DNA from 3 places in the Odoribacter sp. N54.MGS-14 genome. Region 3 is predicted to be linked to each of the others. Evidence: riboswitches for the same ligand, from Rfam matches in the RefSeq annotation. Region 3 holds a riboswitch; each other region holds the start of a gene.

Region 1 (6,395 bases), on a different contig from region 3:
TACCTTGAATGAGAAAGTGATCGCCTTATTGCTCGGTTATGATATGAAAGACCAGGCTCAGGAGCTGATTGCTTATGGTGCCGACATTGTCGTGTGTGTGGACGAACGTGAATTGGCAGAGTACAATACCGAGCCTTATGCACAAGCTGTCAGCCAATTTATCCGTGAACGTCATCCGGCCATCGTATTGATCGGAGCCACGACTATCGGCCGCGATCTGGGCCCCCGATTATCTGCCCGGCTGACTACCGGCCTCACGGCCGACTGTACAGGCCTGGACATTTCGCCCGAAAATGATTTGCTGATGACCCGTCCGGCTTTCGGTGGTAACCTGATGGCTACGATCATTTGTAAAGAACATCGTCCGCAAATGTCTACTGTCCGGCCGGGAGTGATGCGTACAAAACCCAAAGATCCGGCACGGCGGGGGACGATTGAAAATATGAAAGTCAGTTTCGACCCGTCGAAATTCAGAGTTAAAATTCTGAAAACGGTGAAAGAACAGAAAACCCGGATCGACATAACGGAAGCTAAAGTGCTGGTGTCAGGTGGGCGTGGTGTCGGCAGTACGGCTGGTTTTGTCATGCTGGGTCGTTTAGCGGAAACATTGAATGCCGAAGTATCTTCATCGCGGGCAATGGTCGATGCCGGGGTTATGCCCCACGAACGCCAAGTGGGGCAAACCGGAAAGACGGTCCGGCCGGATCTGTATTTTGCCCTGGGGATTTCAGGGGCTATTCAGCACCTTGCCGGTATGGAAGAATCAGAATACATCATTGCTATCAATAAAGACAAATATGCTCCGATCTTCAATGCAGCAGATTTGGGGATTGTTGGAGATGTACATAAAATTGTCCCCATATTGACAGAAAAACTCCGGAAGTAAAAATCGGAAATGAACCGGGTGTTTGTTCAATTATACTCTTTCCTTTTCTATTGGTGACGGTAGCAAGAGGAAAGAGTATTTAAGAGTAAATCAATATCTTGGCACTGATAAATCAAATTGATTGCATCTTAAATGTCAAAGCTCGTATTTTTGAAATAATCGGCTGGTAAAGATTGTCCCAGTATATTTTTACGCCTTATATTAAAAATGATTTAAAAAATTACTTAAAATAAACTTTCATCTCTCTTTTTTTGTACTTTTACCGTCGATTTTGGTGCTGCTCGTTATTTTCGTAACGGAGCGGTGAAAAGGGAATCAGGTGTGAATCCTGAACAGACCCGCTGCTGTAAGCTTTTTAAAGTCTTTGGACATTACTCACGCCACTGTTTTACATGAACGGGAAGGACGTCCGGAGATAAAGCAAGTCAGAAGACCTGCCAAGATCAGAAACTTGGTGTTCTCTGGGATTAGAATGCCGGTTGTACTGATTTTTAATTGGAATTATTCTATTGGATGTCGATGGAAAAACGTTCGATTTTTTTGTGGATTTCCACAAGAGGAATAATTGACCGATGACAATTAACAATTGACAATGATTGGAAGCTTTACTTCCATCAAAAAACAGCTGAAAAAAAGGGAAATGAGTAGGGAAATTGAATGTTGAATGATTGATAATCAATATGATGTAAATATTTCCTAAAGTATGTTGTTTTACAGTAAACTGGTATTTGTCAATAGTCAATTAACAAACGTCCTGTAAGGGGCATCACTTTGTAAACTTTATGAAATTTCGACTAATTTAATCGAAGATTTAAACGTCACACTTTTAGGACTGGATACTGAAAAATTAGGGGCTTTGGAAAAAATCGGAGGGAAGCTGTCATTGAACTGTACGGCAGAATATTTGAAGTTGCCTGCCGGTTTGAAAAATTTGAAGGTGTTTGTAGTATCGAAAGGTATAGAACGCCTGGATATCCAGGGAATAGAAATCGAGGAATTGCGATTCAGCGGTACCGGATTGGAAAATACGACGGTGATCGGTGACGATATTTTTAAAGGTAAAATCAGTTTGGATAACCTTTCGGGATATTTCCCGAAATTAGAAGGTTTCCGGGAAGTGGGAAAACTGAATATCGGTTATCTTGGCCTGAACGGAGGGAGCATTGAAATCGGTAATATCCGTAAAATTAACGGGGATTTCTCTTACTGGGCCAATTCCAATGTAAAGGCCGTCGAATTTCCTGCACTGGAAGAAGTAACCGGTAATTTTGAATTATATTCCAATATCAAGGAATACCATTTCCCCGAATTGAAGTCTATCGGAGGGAAGGCAATCATAAGTATCGACTATTATGATGAAAAGACTTTTCCGAATCTGGCGACGGTCGGGGAGGATATGATGTTTCAGACCGGATATGACTATTATGGATCGAGGGGACCGGCCGTGGTCTTGTATCCGGCTTTGAAGCAGGTTGGGGGGACATTGGAACTGCGCCCGATCGGACCAACTCCCTGGGGAGATAATGAGAATACCGGTTATTTGAATCAAACTCTGGAAAATCTGGATTTCTTGTCCAGCTTGGAAAAAGTGGGGGGAATCCGGATTCATGATCATGGGAAACTAGCTTCTTACGAGGCAATTAAAAAGGCCATCCTGACCTGTCCCGAAGAGAAATGGAGTGTGGAAAATAATTTGTACAATCCGACTTACAAGCAATTGGTAGAAGACCAGCAATGGATAAAACCTGCTATTCAGGAGTAACAGATGAAGCCTGTTTTTCAACTGTGAGATTAATCAGCTGAAAAAGTTGTAAATGTAAAAAATGATAAACCTATGAAGATAAATAATTTAATATATATTGTGTTGCTTGGCATTATTGTTTCGCTGACGAGTTGCGAGGACGATGACAGCCTGTTTTCCGGAAATGAAAACTACATCACCTCATTCCGACTGGTTCAGCAGGGAGATTCCTATGCCGGGATAATTAAGGGAGATAGTCTGATTTTGAGTATCCCTGAAAATCTTTCTCTTGAGGGGGCGACAATGGAGATTTTGTGTAGTGAAAATGCCCGGATATCTCCGGATCCTGGTGAAGTTGAGGATTGGGGAAAGTTACAAAATTTTACAGTAACTGCTTACAATAATACTCAGCGTGTTTACAAATATATAGTACGGAGAACCTTGACGGGTAGCGAAGGAGATGTTCGTCTGACTTCGGTTGAAGATTTGGAAGCCTTTGCTGCTCAGGGGATCAATAAAGTCAATGGAAATTTGGTTATCGGTAAAGAAGAAGGAACTGTGAAGGAAGACTCCCTTACTTCTTTGGCAGCTTTGGCCTCACTGAAAGAGGTTGTCGGGACGGTGACCATAAATCCGACTTATGCCGGAACTTCATTTGCCGGTTTGGAAAATTTGGAGCAGGTTGGTGGATTGGTGATGGGACGTGTAATACAGAATGCAACCATTGGACTTCGGTGGATACGGGAGATCAAATTGCCAAATTTGAAAAAAGTAGCTTCAGAATTGACTTTCAGAGCTGATACCGTTGAAACGTTGAGTTTGCCTGCATTGGAAGAGGTAGGAAGAAATTTGTCGATTCAGATTAAAGATGTGAAAGATATAGATTTTTCGGCCTTATCGGTAATCGGAGAAAATTTATCCATGAAAGTGAACGGTGTCTTGAATGCCCCGGAAAAGTTGACTTTCCCGAAATTAAGTTTGATTGGAAATCAATTAGTATTGAGTAATGTTTATAGGGTGAGAGAGTTAGCTTTCCCGGCATTAAAATCGGCATCTGCTATTAAATTGGAGCAGATGAATGCTGTTGAAACTTTGGACTTCACCCAATTGGAGCAAGTCGCCGATTATTTTGAATTGTGGTGGACGCATCAAGTAAAAGAAATGAATTTTCCTTCAGTAAAATCACTCGGTGGGTTTAAAATTTATTACATTCAAAATTTGGAAAAAGTCAGTTTGGAGTCTTTGACTGAAGTCGGTCTGCGAGGATTCAGTATCGATGCATCTGATAAGATACAAGAGTTGAGTTTGCCTGCATTGACGCGAGTGAAAGGTGATTTTGTTTTAACCAGAATGGCAATAACGGAGGTCAGCTCATTGAGAGCATTGAAGGAAGTGGATGGAAATTTTGATTTCTCCTCGATGAGCGCATTGACGGCTTTCAACGGTTTCCCGAACCTGACAACAGTCGGGGGTAATTTCACCCTGTCCGGTATGGCAATCAGCGAATTAAAGGGATTCGATGCCCTGACCTCTATTGGTGGCTCGTTAAGCCTGAGTAGTTTGAATGAGGTTACTTCGATTGACGCTTTCTCCGCGTTGAAATCCATCGGTTCACAATGTTCGCTCAATGGGCTGAATAAATTACAGGATATTTCTTTACTGGCCCAGTTTAAGGGAGTACATTTGAACAATTGTATTTTAAACAATTTGGATGCCTTGACTTCCTTGGATCTGACCGGTCTCGAAGTAGATGCTCTGCAGATAACCGGGAAAAATGCTTTGACGTTAAAGGGTGGTAAAATCTTGAATACGAATCTGACCATTAACGGGGTACCTGGAATTTCTTTTTCAGGAATCGAAGAGGTGCAGAATGTATCGGTAAGTAATATGCCTGCAACTATTACCGGACGGGTAGAATACAACTTCCCCGGATTAAAGAAAATAGGGACTTTGTCGGTGAGTCAGGCATATGGTGCCAGCCTGGGTGTGCTTCGTTTTCCTGATTTGACAGAGATTAGCGGGAAATTGACCCTTTCCGAAGGATTCGGACAAAAAGTACAGCCGACGGAATTTCCGGTTTTAAGGATAGTGAATAACATGACCTATACCGGAGTCTGTGATGCCCTTCGTTTTCCGGCCTTGGAGGAGGTGACGGGTGAATTGAATATCAAAACCAGCTATGTGAATGGATCTTTTGTGAGCATGTTACAGGAAATCTATACTCCCGTTTTGAAAAAAGTCGGGAAGTTGGTATTGACCACTCATAATAAGAGTCAGGAAAGTTGGTGTAATAATGTCCTGACTAATCTGGATTGTTTTGGAGCCTTGGAAAATGTCGGAGTGATCAATATCGAGTACCAGTTAGGTCTGGTATCTTTTAAAGGATTGGAAAAAGCAATCGGGGGATTGACGGATGATACTTCTTGGGTTGTCGGGCATAATGCTTATAATCCGACTTTCGAACAGGCTAAAAACGGAGAATTGGAACAAAATTGAAGGAAATAATTTACATCGGACGGCTCCCTGCAGCTTTTAGTTGGCAGGGGGCTTTTCGTATTTTGTAAGGAAAGGCATTTTTTGTACTTTTACGCTTCAATGGAAACAAAGGGATACCTTCAGGTTTATACCGGAAACGGTAAAGGTAAGACAACGGCTGCATTCGGTTTGGCGGTACGTGCTTTATGTGCTGGTAAACGGGTGTTTATCGGGCAGTTTGTCAAAAGCATGAAATATAACGAAACCCGGCTGGAAGCCTGTTTCCCCGGGCGGTTGGCGGTCCGGCAGTTTGGAAGAGGATGTTTCCTTGATCACCGGCCCGAAGACGAAGACGTACGCCTTGTCCAGGAAGGACTCCGGGAATGTGCGGCAATACTGGCTTCGGGTGAATGGGACCTGGTCATCCTGGACGAACTGACTATAGCTGTGTATTTTGGTTTGCTCTCCGATAAAGAAATACTGGAAGTCATCGGGCTGCGTGACACAGGGACAGAGGTGGTGATTACCGGGCGTTATGCTTCCGAAGCTTTGCTGGCTTTGGCTGACCTCGTAACAGAAATGCGTGAAGTGAAACATTATTATACCCGGGGAGTATTGTCCCGGGATGGATTTGATCATTGAGATATGGATAGATTGATGCGGTTTTGGTTGCTGGGGCTGTTGTTGGCTCTTGGGGTAGGTTGTAAAAGTAAGCATTCGGCTTCTGCAGAAGACGCTTTGTCCGCGCTCCGGATGGAATATGCCGGGCGGATTCGGATAGATTCGAGTGAACATTATATATTGGTGCGGGTGCAAAACCCTTGGGATACGGCCCGGATTTTACATACCTATGTTTTGGTCGGCCGGGAAACTGAATTGCCGGTAGGATTGCCTGAAGGAACCTTGGTCCGGACGCCGGTGGAAAAAGCATTGGTATATTCTTCGGTACATTGCGGGCTTCTGTCCGAACTGGGGGCAATCGATCGGATTGGTGGAATATGTGATCTGCAATATATCGAAATACCTGAAATACAAAATCGTTGTGCTTCCGGGCGAATGGTCGACGCCGGAAATTCTATGAATCCGGATATTGAAAAAATAATCGACTTTCATCCTGATGCTATCCTGCTCTCCCCTTTTGAAAATAGTGGAGGTTATGGCCGGATTGAAAAATTAGGGATACCGATTATCGAATGTGCCGATTATATGGAGACCTCTCCTTTGGGGCGGTCTGAATGGATGCGTTTTTTCGGTTTGCTTTTCGGGAAACGGCGGCAGGCTGATTCGTTATTC
Region 2 (6,395 bases), on a different contig from region 3:
GGACCCGTTCCTCAAAACTACTACTACTTTCTATCTTTGCTTTCATCCACCTTAGCAATCACTTTAGCCAGTTCTTTCTTCGCAGCCAGATTTCCCTGACGGGAGATCATAATACGCTGTGCCTGAGGTGAACCTGCTCCATGCATAGATTCTGTCCGATATCCAACAGCTGCCGTACCCAAGGTAATATTTTCGATCAGGCGCAGGATACGCATCCGGTTTTCGGTAGAAGTCCCGGTTGCTCCCTGCAAATATTTCTCTACATAAGGACCGATCTTTTCGCTGCGTAAATCCTGCTCGGATGGCATGGTCACCATTAACCCACCGGCAATATCTTCTGCAAGACGGGCAATCTCATAAGGCATACGGGTAATATTCTGTTTGCAGACATTGGCCAACAACAGATTGATCTGATAGTTACCGGCAGGCATCTTTTCACCCTCTGCCGAACAGGCAATACCACAAGCATAAAGCGTCTCGTTCAGATGTATCATTTCGATCAGCTTATCCTTGATGTGGTTGGCTTTGGGCACGCCATTGTAATCGGCGGCAAGGGCAGCTGCACCGATCAATACATCCCCGACTCCGACTTTACACCCTCCGTAAGACTGACGGTGATATCCGGCGAAACGCTCTACCATCATTCCGGCAAATTCATATTCCCGACACATAAACACCCGTTCATTGGGAACAAACACGTTATCGAAAACAACCAGTGCTTCGTGCCCACCATACTGTGCATTTCCGAGGTCCATATCGGCATTTTCCTCCATTTTACGGGTATCACAGGACTGACGGCCGTACACCATAAATACGCCTTCGGCATCTGAGGGGACAGCAAACGAAATGGCATAATCTTTATCCTCTTCTTTCATGGCCACAGTAGGCATGATCAGGTGTTCGTGCGAATTGACAGCCCCGGTCTGATGAGCTTTTGCTCCCCGTACGACAATACCATCCTCCCGCACTTCCACGACATGCATATACATATCCGGATCTTCCTGTCTGGAGGGCGACAAACTACGGTCACCTTTCGGATCGGTCATCGCTCCGTCAACCGTAAGGTCGTTTTCCTGTACAAACTTCATATATTCAGTGAACCGCTTGTGATATTCTGTCCCAAGCTTCTGGTCCATCTCATAGGTGGTAGAGAAAATGGCATTGAAAGCATCCATTCCCACACAACGCTGGAAACAGGCTGCCGTCTTTTGTCCCATCAAACGTTGCATTTTCACTTTATTCACCAAATCTTCCGTGCTTTGGTGGAGATGGCAAAAACGGTTGATCCGCTTGCCGATCAGCGGTGAATAAACAGTCATCAGATCCTGATATTCCGGTTTTTCAGCCAATTCATAAGTTTTGGCTACAGAATTCATAGAAGGACGAATCATCGGGTGGTCGACAGGATTTTCGATCAGCTCACCCATAAAATAAACCTTCAGATTCAATCTGCGGAGGCTTTCAATGTACTCAGCTCTGGTCATCATAATTAGTGGCGTTTTATTGATTAACAATACAATATTTAAAGAATTATTTCTCTAATCAAAAGACACAAAGGACAACTATCGTATGCTATATAACATACGTCTTTCCCTTTACGGAAACGATAGCGCCAGCCTTTTTAAAAAATAAAAAAGCATCCTTTACACATCCTCCCAAAACGAGGTTATGCCTTCGTGTTTTCCAGGACACACCCGTATCCCTTTTCCCAAAATAATTGTGAAAAACAACGCACATACCCATTGTCCTTATTCCCCAGAACAACTGGCAATTATAGGTCAGGCAGGTCTTCTGACTTGTTCCGGATTTTGCGGCCTTCCCTTCTCCCGGAGGAAAAAGTGACCATAAGAATGCAAAACCCTTTTTAAAGAACATACAGCTGAGGGTACAGTACCGGATTCTCACCGGATTCCCTATTCAACTCATTCCTCCGTGTGAGGATGAGTCACCATGACGACGCAAATGTACCTAAATAAATTTATATTCCTACTTTTTTTCTTTAATTTTTAAATAAAATGAGAAAAATAATTGCAGCAATGAAACAAACCTCTCCTAAAAAATCATAAAATAACACCTCCTTCACCCGAACTTCCTTCTCCTCTCTCAACGTCCGATGAAGTAAAAAATCGATTAAAAACAACGGAATGCATAAAAATAATCGACGATCATCCGGACAACAAAGACCCGCCTCTTATAAAAACAAGAAGTTACAAATTTTTACTCACTGATAATCAACAACAAAACAAAGGAAAAGGGAAAGATTTTATTAAAATTTCAACGGATAAAAGATTTTTTATACTTTTGTCCCATTGAAGTTCTTTACAAGATGTGAATCAGATCGCTCAGGTGCCTCATTACGATGGGGAGAATAGGGAACCGTGTGAAAATCACGGACTGTCGCGCAACTGTAATCACCATAAAAGTTCGGCCAATCATGTCCACTGTCAGCATAAGACGGGAAGGACGGCTAAAACGGTGAAAGTCAGGATACCTGCCTCAGCGAATTGACAATGCTTTCGCGGAATAAAGCCAGAGTCAGCCCTTATCAGACCGACACCCGTCCGGGTAAATATACCCCTGCGTATTCTTTATTTTGTGAAAGCTAAGTTTAAGCCATGCTCAACGGTAACAATCGATGATTAACGAGTAATTATCAATCGGCTACACTTACGAATCTTAAAAGAGATTGCCAGAATAATAAAGCAATTAATAGATGTAAACTGACTTAGCATGAGAAAATCGTTTGAAAAATTCCTGGCGAGACAGGAAGCCTTAGCCCGGCAATACGGCGAAGCATATGAAGAAAAACAACACAACCGCGGCAAACTGACAGCCCGGGAACGAATAGAATTTCTTTTTGATGAAGGCACCTTCGAGGAAGTCGATGCTTATTCTCCATCGGCCACCACCTCTTTCGGTAAAACAGTACGTTCCTATGGAGACGGAGTTATTACCGGATTTGGAAATATAAACGGCAGACAGGTATTTGCCTATTCCCAGGACTTCAATGTTCAGGGAGGATCATTGGGTTCTGTACACGCTGCCAAAATTATAAAAGTACAGGATATGGCCCTGAAAACAGGTTCTCCTGTTGTAGGCCTGATCGATTCGGGAGGAGCGCGCATACAGGAAGGAGTGGCCAGTCTGGCCGGATATGCCGGTATTTTCCGCCGTAATGTACTGGCCTCCGGGGTCATTCCCCAAATATCGGTGATCATGGGTCCGGCAGCAGGCGGCGCCGTTTATTCCCCGGCACTCACCGACTTTATCTTTATGACTGCCGCAACCAGTTATATGTTTGTTACAGGCCCCAATGTCGTTAAACAAGTGTTGAATGAGACCATCTCTCCCGAAGAATTGGGAGGGGCTTCAGTACATGCTGTCAAATCAGGAGTCGCTGATTTTGTTTTCAACGATGACGAGAACACTTTGCGGGGAGTGAAAATGCTGCTTTCCTATCTTCCTTCCAACAATATCGAGAATGCTCCCTATCTGGCCACCGACGATCCGGCGGACCGTATAGAAGAAAGTCTCAGAGACCTTGTTCCCGAAGATCCCGACAAACCTTATGACGTCCGGAATATCATCCGGCTGATCACCGATAAAGGTAAATTTCTGGAAATAGCTGAAAACTATGCCCCCAATATCATTATCGGCTTGGCCCGGTTCGGAGGCTATGTAACCGGAATCGTCGCCAACCAACCTCAGGTGATGGCCGGTACTTTGGATATGAACTCTTCTGTCAAGGCTGCCCGTTTCATCAATTTCTGTGATAGTTTCAATATTCCCATCCTTACTCTTGAAGACGTTCCCGGATTCCTGCCGGGAGCTGATCAGGAACATGCCGGGATTATCCGCCATGGAGCAAAATTATTGTATGCTTACACCCGGGCTACTGTACCCAAAATCACCGTCGTACTGCGAAAATCTTACGGAGGAGCCTATATCGTTATGAACAGCAAAGGGATCGGTGGCGACTACAACTTTGCCTGGCCGACAGCAGAAATCGCTGTCATGGGACCCGAAGGGGCAATCGCCATTCTCTACCACAAAGAACTGGCCGCTGCCGAAGATCCCGTTGCTTTGAAAAAAGAATTACTGGCACAATACCGGGAGGAGGTTGCCAATCCTTATATCGCCAACGAAAAAGGATTTATCGATGAAGTCATCGACCCGTCCGTCACCCGACTGAAAATCATCCGGGTACTTAAATCTTTAGAAAAGAAATCAGTCAGTCTACCCCGCCGGAAACATGGAAATATACCGCTTTAAAAAGATAAAAGCGAAAGAAAAGGGGGACAAAATAAAAAGATAATGAAATAGATATGATAAAATCAGTTTTAATAGCTAACCGAGGCGAAATAGCCATCCGAATTGCCCGTACAGCCCGGCGCATGGGCATCAAAACTTATGTCGTCCGAACAGCCAAAGAACCCGAAGCTGTATATTTATCAGCTGCTGATGCCGTGATCAATTTCCCGGAAACCGATGGGAATATACCGGAATTTCTGGATATCGACAGATTGGTTGGACTAGCCCGGGAATATAAGATCGACTCATTACATCCAGGTTATGGATACCTGTCTGAAAACGCGGAATTAGCCGAACGCTGCCGGGATAATGGAATCGTCTTTATCGGCCCTTCACCCGAAGTCATCCGACTTATGGGCGATAAAGTTGCAGCAAAAGGAATTGCCGCACAGAGCGGAGTCCCCATGCTTGGAGCCAGCCAAGGAGCCGTACATACCCTCGATGAAGCCCGGAAAATTGCCAAACGACTAGGCTATCCGGTCATTATCAAAGCAGTATCGGGCGGAGGAGGACGAGGAATGCGTATTGTCCATCATCAGGATGAACTCGAACAACTTTACAAAATAGCAACCGCAGAAGCACAGGTAGCCTTTAACGATCCTTCGGTATTTATCGAAAAATACCTCGAAAACCCGAAGCACATCGAATTTCAGATTGTAGCCGACAATTATGGAAATGTCGTGCATCTGGGCGAACGGGAATGCTCCATACAGCGTAAACATCAGAAGTTGATGGAAGAAGCCCCGTCACCCGCTCTCGACGAACGCCTCCGGAAAAAAATGGCAGCAGCAGCAGTCTCCCTGGCAAAACAGGCAGGCTATCAAAGTCTGGGAACAGTGGAATTCCTGCTCGACCATCAGAAGCATTTCTATTTCATGGAGATGAACACCCGTATTCAGGTGGAACACCCGGTTACAGAAGAAATCACCGGAATCGATCTGGTGGAATTACAATTCAATATCGCTGCGGGCCGGAAATTACCGTTGCGTCAATCTCAGATTCACCTCAACGGCTGGTCTATCGAATGCCGGATCAACGCAGAGGACGTACAAGCCGGATTTTCTCCCAGTATCGGTGTTATCCGTCAACTTCGTTTACCACAAGGCAATCACATCCGCATTGAAACCGGTATTGCCCCCGGTTCAGAAATTACCCCTTTTTTCGATTCTATGGTAGCCAAACTGATCGTCACCGGAGACACCCGCGAACAAGCCATCGAACGGACTCTTTCGGCACTCGAACGTTTCCATGTGAAAGGGATCCGTACCACAATCCCTTTCTGCAAAGCAGTATTACACAACGAAACTTACCGTAACGGTGATTTCGACACCTCCTTCATTGAAACCCGCCTCCATTCGACGGTCTGGCGCGAACCGCACGAAGAATTGCTCGCAGCTCTATTCGCCGTGTATACCTACACACACGAAAATACTCCTGAAATCGGTCCCGACACACAAATCGACCCCTGGGTATTGAACAAACGAATCAGAAATCTATAAGTACCAAATATGAATAATAAAGAAATCAGTAAATACATCGCTCTCAGCGACAGACAAACGGAATTCGAATTTACAGTAAAGAATAATTATGATTTCAGTTTGAAACGGCAAAATATACGCCTCGACCTGATAGAGGAAGCAGACGGATTTTTGGTCTTATCTTATAAAGGACTGCGTTATCCAGTAGAAATTGTTTCACGGAAACAAAATGAATACGAAATATTGCTCAACGGTGTCGCATATACTTTCTCTGTTGAAACTCCGTTCTCTCTGAAACGGAAAAAAATACTGGCCAGTCGTCAAAGCGACTTGGCGACAATAATCATCAAATCTCCCATGCCTGGCAAAATACTGGACGTCCAAGTAGATAACGGTCAGGAAATCAACAAAGGCGACACTCTCTTGATACTTGAAGCCATGAAGATGCAAAACATCATTACCGCCACCCACAGAGGCCGAATCAGTCGTTTATGTGTCAAAACCGGCCAAATCGTTGGTAAAGACGAAATTTTAGCAGAAATCAAACTCTAAACGCAGCCATGCAGGAACACAGCAAAAAAATACAGGAATTATCGAATTTTCTGC
Region 3 (6,395 bases):
TCTTCCGTAGCCAGCCGGATACCTGCTTGTGTACGGGTAATATTCATCCGGGAAGCCATCTCTGCAACCCGCGGATCGGCCAAATAACACTTCACTTCCAAACCTAAACGTTCGAGTGCCCCTTTCCGGATTCCCGAAGCAGCCATCGTGACATCCGTGACGATAGTCTTTACTTTCCCCCCGCTTAAAGCCCGGTAGATCGAATCCACCGCCCTCTCGTCGGCATAGAATATATTTTCCATATCGAAATCGGCAGTGGTATGTATCGTATGCAATAAAACCCATTTGCGATCCAGCGGGATATCGGGATGCTTCAACTCCGAAGCGATCGTCCGGAAACTACGGATCATGATCTCCTGACCTGGTTTTGAAACAAAACCCCCGTCCCCGTGTTTCATTTTTTGGTAATATCCGCGGGGGGTGATCATTTTTCCTTGCCAGTTATAGGACTGGGAGTTTCCCAAAAGTACTACGGTGAACATGTCTATCTGTTCCGGATCGAAATCGGCCAGGGTGGTCACGGTTACCTCCTGCTCCGGCCGTCCGGCCTGACGGACATAACCCACCGGGGTATTCCCTGCCCGTTGTTGCAGAAAGATTTCTTTCAGACGGTATAATTGCCAATAACGTCCTTCACTTTTGGGGTTGTATACAGCAGTGATAAAATCGGCAGCGGCAGCAGCCTCAATCCGTTTTTCTATTTTTTCCCAGGGAGTCATCAAATCAGACAGCGAAATCACACAGAAATCATGTCCGACAGGTGCTCCGAGCAAAGAAGCCGCTTTCTGAAAAGCACTGATACCGGGTAATACTTCGATTTCGATTTCAGAACCTCTTTCCCGCTTCATCTCCCAGACTAAAGGCGCCATTCCATAGATTCCGGCGTCACCGGAACTGATGACACAAACGGTTTTACCCTGTTCGGCATACCCGAACGCCATCTGAGCCCGGTCCCATTCTTTTCTCATCCCGGAATCGACACACTCTGCCCCTTCCATGACAAAGGGCTGTATAAAAGAAAAATAATAGTTATATCCGACCACGACATCCGATACCGACACCGCTTTCTTCACTGCAGGAGTAATATCATCCTCACAACCGGGCCCGATCCCGGCTACATATATTTTACCGTTTTTCATTTGAATTCATTTTAAAGACAAAGATAAAAATAATGTGATAATCCATTTCATCTATTATTATAAATAAAGAGACAAGGATTCTGTGGCTATCTACCACAAAACCCTTGTCTCTTTATGCATTTTTAATCAAAAACGGTAAGATATCGTTCCGGTAAAATTTCTCGGTTTACCATATACCGTCGTACTTTTAAAATATTCTTTGTCAAAAAGATTATCCACATTTAAAGCCAAAGTGACTTTTTGCTTTATCGTATAGAATAATCCTCCGTCTACAAGAAACAGAGCAGGGTTGTAAACCCGGTTGGCTACATCGGTAAATATTTTATCCTGGAAAGTTCCGCTCAAATGGAAGGACAAATTTTTCAATAATCCTTTAGGTATGGTATAATCGGCATATACATAAAAAGTAGTGCGGGGAATTCCTGTAGCCCGTACATTTTTACTAGGATCGGTATATTCCGGATAGTCTTTACTCTGATTGATTTTCCTGATCCGGTAGTCCTGCCAGCCCAAGCCACCCGTAACAGCCAAGGTAGAAACGGGATGTACCGTCAACTCCAGATCGAATCCCCGCGAATCGGCAGTACCCACCTGAGCTTGTATCGTTTTTTGAACCATTTCACCGGTTGTTTCATCTTTCTCCTCCTGGGTTCCTAAATTTTTCACCACATTATTTTTCCGGATATAGTATACACTTCCTGAAAAATCGATCCGGTTAGCCCACATATACCGTACTCCGATTTCAGCCTGGTATCCCTTTTCAGGCTTAAAGACTTCACCTCCGTCTTTAGAAGGATTAAACCGCTTTCCATTGCGGTCGAGATAAATTACCCGGCTACTGTACATCGTATTATAAGGTTTGAAATGAGAACCAAAAGAAGCATAGAGAGAAATCTCCTCCACCGGAATATACACTAAACCTGCCCTACCGGTAAAGGCAGAAGTCTTTACTTTCTTCCATTCACTCCGGTCTGCCTCATCGTATTCCTGCCGTCCGTCTTTTACTTTAGCAGTAGCAGTACGGTAATTATAAAAATCCATACGGGCAGATCCCATCGCTTTCCATTTGTTATTTATATCGATCACGTCATGTATATATAATCCTGAAGTTCTCCAATCCCGAATGGATGCTTTGGAATATTTATAATCCCACCAATTTCTTACCAGCTGCGGATTATGCAGCGATACCAGCTGATTCAAGCCAGGTCCCCATACATCTCCTTCATTCCAGCCATTATACTGTGTATAATTAAAATAGGAATAGGTAAAACCCAATATATATTTATGTCCCACTATTCCGGTTTTAAAATCTCCCGTTAATTCCAGCATATTGGTCCATCCCCGGCTGTCAGGACTGAAACAAAGCGGAGAACCTGTTTTCAGGGAGTCGGTAAGATCAATATAATATCTTTTACTGCCGCTTTCATAATAATATCCTCCACTGAAGCGGTTCACCGTATCTGTCCGGTAACTCATTCCTTCAACCGCAGCATAATCCAAATCACTATGATTCCAGCTGAACCGGTCCCGTATTTTCATAAAAGAGGCGAGTTGCTGCGTATAGGATAAAGAAATATCAGTCACCCGGCGTTTCATCATATTATTATTGAAATCATTATATATGGTATGATAATCGGCAAAGGGATTCCGGGAACCTTTCGCCATAACCACCTTCCCGTCGGGACCGAAGATATCTGCACGATTATAGGTTGGAGCAGATCCTATTTCCGTATCGTATTTGTCATCACTATAACCTAACGTTCCCTCGAAATAACCGGTTTTACCAATATTTGCCGCCAGTGATCCCGTTGCTGAAAAACGGTCAGCACGTACATGCCGGTATCCATCTCCTGTCGAATAATGTGCTGTTGCCCGATAAGTCAAAGGACCTGCCAATTTCCCACCGAAATCCAGACTTGTCGACTTCACCCCCCAATTCCCATAACTCAACCGGGCTCCGGCAGTAAAATCAGGAACGGCTTTTTTACGCACAATATTAATCACTCCACCCATGACAGAATGCCCGCTCAACACGGCTGCCGCTCCTTTCAACACTTCGATAGATTCTACGGAGGACAAATCACCGAAAGGTACATTGTTTAATAACGAACGCTCATCTCTAAAACCATCTACAGCCACTACCGTCTCATTCGATCCCCGAACCGAAAAGCGGTAAAAAGCTCCCAACTGATCTTTCACCGTAACTCCCGGTAAAAAACGGACAGCATCCTCAAGATTCAGAATATTCTTCCGTTCCAAAACATCCGACGACAAAGTAGTCACCGTCATCGGTAATGTTTTTAAAGGAACATCCAGATTCAAAAGGTTTACTTTCTTCTTGATTGTTTCTTTCACAATGGCTTGATCTAACTGGAAAACCGTATCCGTTATACTTTTCCGCTGATTTTGTCCAAACACAGACACCATCATCGGCCACATTACAAAAACTAAAATTAATTTTTTCATTTTTAGCACTATTAATAACAATTCAATTCTATTACTTTATCTATAAGATTATCGGAATAATTTCCGGATTTTTCTTCCCAACCACTTGAAAGTCAACACAACCCCGGATAGAGAAAGGAAAGTTCCTCCGAGCATCAACACATACATCACAACGTTCCATAACAACGGACGTTCGGCCAGAAATTTAAAATTCAGACTGTGCAATCCACTATACAAAACTCCTCTCAAACGTCCATTATCATCGATTTGCCGATGGTATAAAGTTTCGGGATTAAAATAATGGCGGGTATGCAATTCATCGTCTATCACCACTTTATACACCGGAAGTGTCAGCATATTCCGGCGGGAGAAATAATCATCATCCCAATCCGTCATCCATTCCAGAGTATAAGGGGTATCCTGACCGTGAATTTCACGAACCGTTTCACGCACCATCTCTTCGGTCAGGGTAAAAGGCGACAAACGGCTCGTATCCGCAGCATCGATAAACTGTTTTTTACTGCCCGAATTCACGACATAATAAGGATATTTTCCAAAGGATGCCCACTCGATACTTTTCACATCAGACAGACTATCCACGATTTTCCGGTAATCCAAGGCATACAGATCGGCGGCCAACATTCCCCCCTCACGTCCCCGAAAACGTACTTCACGGTTCCTGGTTTTACCTTTCTGCATCCAGGAAGGAATATCCACCAGCGACATCATTCCGCTAAATACAAATGTCAGAGCAAAAACACCGAAAACCACACCGGTGATATGATGCCAACGTAACCACCATTTTTTATAAGGCGAACGCAACCCTTTCTTCCGGTTTTTCCAAAATACCCAAATCCCGATCCACAAACCGGAGAAGCACATGATAGCTCCCAATCCGGACGCCCAGATCATAAAATTAATCCAAAGCGCTTGATTTTGCCGTAGAGAAGTAAAATACACCCAATGAGGAATAGCCCCCAGCCAAGCCCAAAAGCGGGAATTCCGGTCAGTCCACTGCAACACTTTACCGCTTTTCGAAGATATATACATCTCTTGCCGGGCATCATCTTCGAACGAAAACTTATAAATCGGAAATTCTTTGGTCAAATAACCGAAAGGAATCCACTGATCCAACCGGTTTAAGGAATCTACCCGATAAGCAACCGATCCACCCAATTGTCCGGCAATCCGGCAAATCTCGTTAAAATCAGGTTTACCGACAACCTGCAATGAATCGGCATACAAACCGGCAGGTAATTGCCGCCCTTTCAGATGAAATACCGGCCGGTCGAGATACATATCTACAGACAAACCTCCTAAACGACTACTGTCGGGCAGTACCTGCAATAAAGAATCTACAGCCGGAAGCGGACCTGTCAGAGACTCCTGACGGGCTAATTTCAATTTCTGATTTACCCGTGGGAAACTATGATAAATCATTACAATCCCAGAGATAAACCACATCAGAAACAAGATACTGAGTAATAAACCGAGTATCCGATGAATTTTTCGGAAAATTTTTGTCAACATGTTTTTATCTATAATCTTATTCCTGTCCACGGGAATAGCATTATTATTATTTTCGGCAGGTTTCCTGACTCAGTCCAGAAAAGTAACCTTCCAGTCGCGTCGACCGTGGTTGTAAGAAAACTTTTCACCTTATACGAACCTCACAGTAGCGGGCACTGTTCCGGAATTGCACCGGATTCCCTCTCATTTTATGCAGAAAACATAAAATTCACCGAAAACTTAAGAGATATCAAATAAAACGTTCGTTTAATTTAGTTGAAAGTCTATAAATTTCATAATATTTATAAAGTCATGGGACCCTGCGGGCACCTGGTTAATTGACAATGAAACAATACACCCAAGGAATAGATCCTATCGGATTGATTATCAATGGTTACATTCTCATCTTCTTCCCTTCTTTATCTTTTGATGGAAGCAAAGCTTCCAATAATTGTCCATCGTCCATTGACATCTGTCCATTATTCTTTTTGCGGGTTTCCGCAAAAAGAATCGACCTTTTATTTTCCCTGCATATACCCCTTTTTCCTGGTAGCCATATCCACCGCTTTATGTCCGGCAGCAAACCGGGCATGTTGGATGAAGAGTTGCTGAACAGTTGGATTTTCTCCCAACCCTTTCAGGTAAAGATTCACTTTATAACCCTGTTTTTCAAGATTTTCCTTCCATTCGCCTGCTATATCATTTTTAGCATGATCTCCGGCAACAAACATCAGGGGGGCCAAAGTCAATGTTTTGGATTTTCCGTTTTTCAATAGCCGCAAAGCGTCTTCGTATTCCGGATACCCTTCTACAGTTCCGACATGATATTCCGGATGTCCTTCCGCTTTCAGCATATAATCGAACATAGCATACGAAGCTGTTGCAGGATCGGGTGTTCCATGGCCCACCAATAATTTTTGTCCACCTCTATCAGCCTGATTCATGGCCTCTGTAATTGCCTTCACAACCACGGCATAATCCTCAGGAGCATACAACAAAGGATTTCCGACACGAATATCTTTAAAATTCAGCGAAAGCCCTTCCACTTCGCGACGCAATTCTTTCATCTCGGTACCTTCGATTATATTCGTAGATTGTATTAAAATATGCGTATAACCTTGTTCATGCAGCTGAATGAGTGCCTGGGTCGGATTCAGGCGTTCTACTCCCCTTTCCTTCAATTTCTTCAGGATAATCCGGGAGGTCCAGGCTTCCCGGACTTCGATACCTGGAAAAGCTTCTTTCATCTTTGCATTGATTGCATCGATTGTCAAAACCCGGGTATCGTCATGAGTGGTACCG

The links. Region 3 has a riboswitch for cobalamin ahead of WS42_RS08525 (PepSY domain-containing protein). Riboswitches for the same ligand answer to the same signal wherever they lie in the genome.
Region 1: another riboswitch for cobalamin. It lies ahead of WS42_RS03700 (hypothetical protein); the one in region 3 lies ahead of WS42_RS08525 (PepSY domain-containing protein).
Region 2: another riboswitch for cobalamin. It lies ahead of WS42_RS03765 (acyl-CoA carboxylase subunit beta); the one in region 3 lies ahead of WS42_RS08525 (PepSY domain-containing protein).

The regions. Positions count from the first base shown of each region.
Region 1 is NZ_LARL01000010.1:9,693-16,087, reverse strand. It holds gene WS42_RS03705 (electron transfer flavoprotein subunit alpha/FixB family protein) at 1-886, shown strand, start outside; cobalamin riboswitch at 1,142-1,342, shown strand; gene WS42_RS03700 (hypothetical protein) at 1,743-2,648, shown strand; gene WS42_RS03695 (DUF5018 domain-containing protein) at 2,721-5,123, shown strand; gene WS42_RS03690 (cob(I)yrinic acid a,c-diamide adenosyltransferase) at 5,223-5,744, shown strand; gene WS42_RS03685 (ABC transporter substrate-binding protein) at 5,757-6,395, shown strand, end outside.
Region 2 is NZ_LARL01000010.1:26,115-32,509, forward strand. It holds gene WS42_RS03750 (NifU family protein) at 1-46, opposite strand, end outside; gene WS42_RS03755 (4-hydroxyphenylacetate 3-hydroxylase family protein) at 24-1,487, opposite strand; cobalamin riboswitch at 1,765-1,968, opposite strand; cobalamin riboswitch at 2,328-2,513, shown strand; gene WS42_RS03765 (acyl-CoA carboxylase subunit beta) at 2,731-4,272, shown strand; gene WS42_RS03770 (acetyl-CoA carboxylase biotin carboxylase subunit) at 4,326-5,810, shown strand; gene WS42_RS03775 (acyl-CoA carboxylase biotin carboxyl carrier protein subunit) at 5,820-6,341, shown strand; gene WS42_RS03780 (threonine/serine exporter family protein) at 6,350-6,395, shown strand, end outside.
Region 3 is NZ_LARL01000035.1:14,716-21,110, forward strand. It holds gene cobJ (precorrin-3B C(17)-methyltransferase) at 1-1,139, opposite strand, end outside; gene WS42_RS08520 (TonB-dependent siderophore receptor) at 1,266-3,605, opposite strand; gene WS42_RS08525 (PepSY domain-containing protein) at 3,654-5,114, opposite strand; cobalamin riboswitch at 5,152-5,345, opposite strand; gene WS42_RS08530 (sirohydrochlorin cobaltochelatase) at 5,612-6,395, opposite strand, start outside.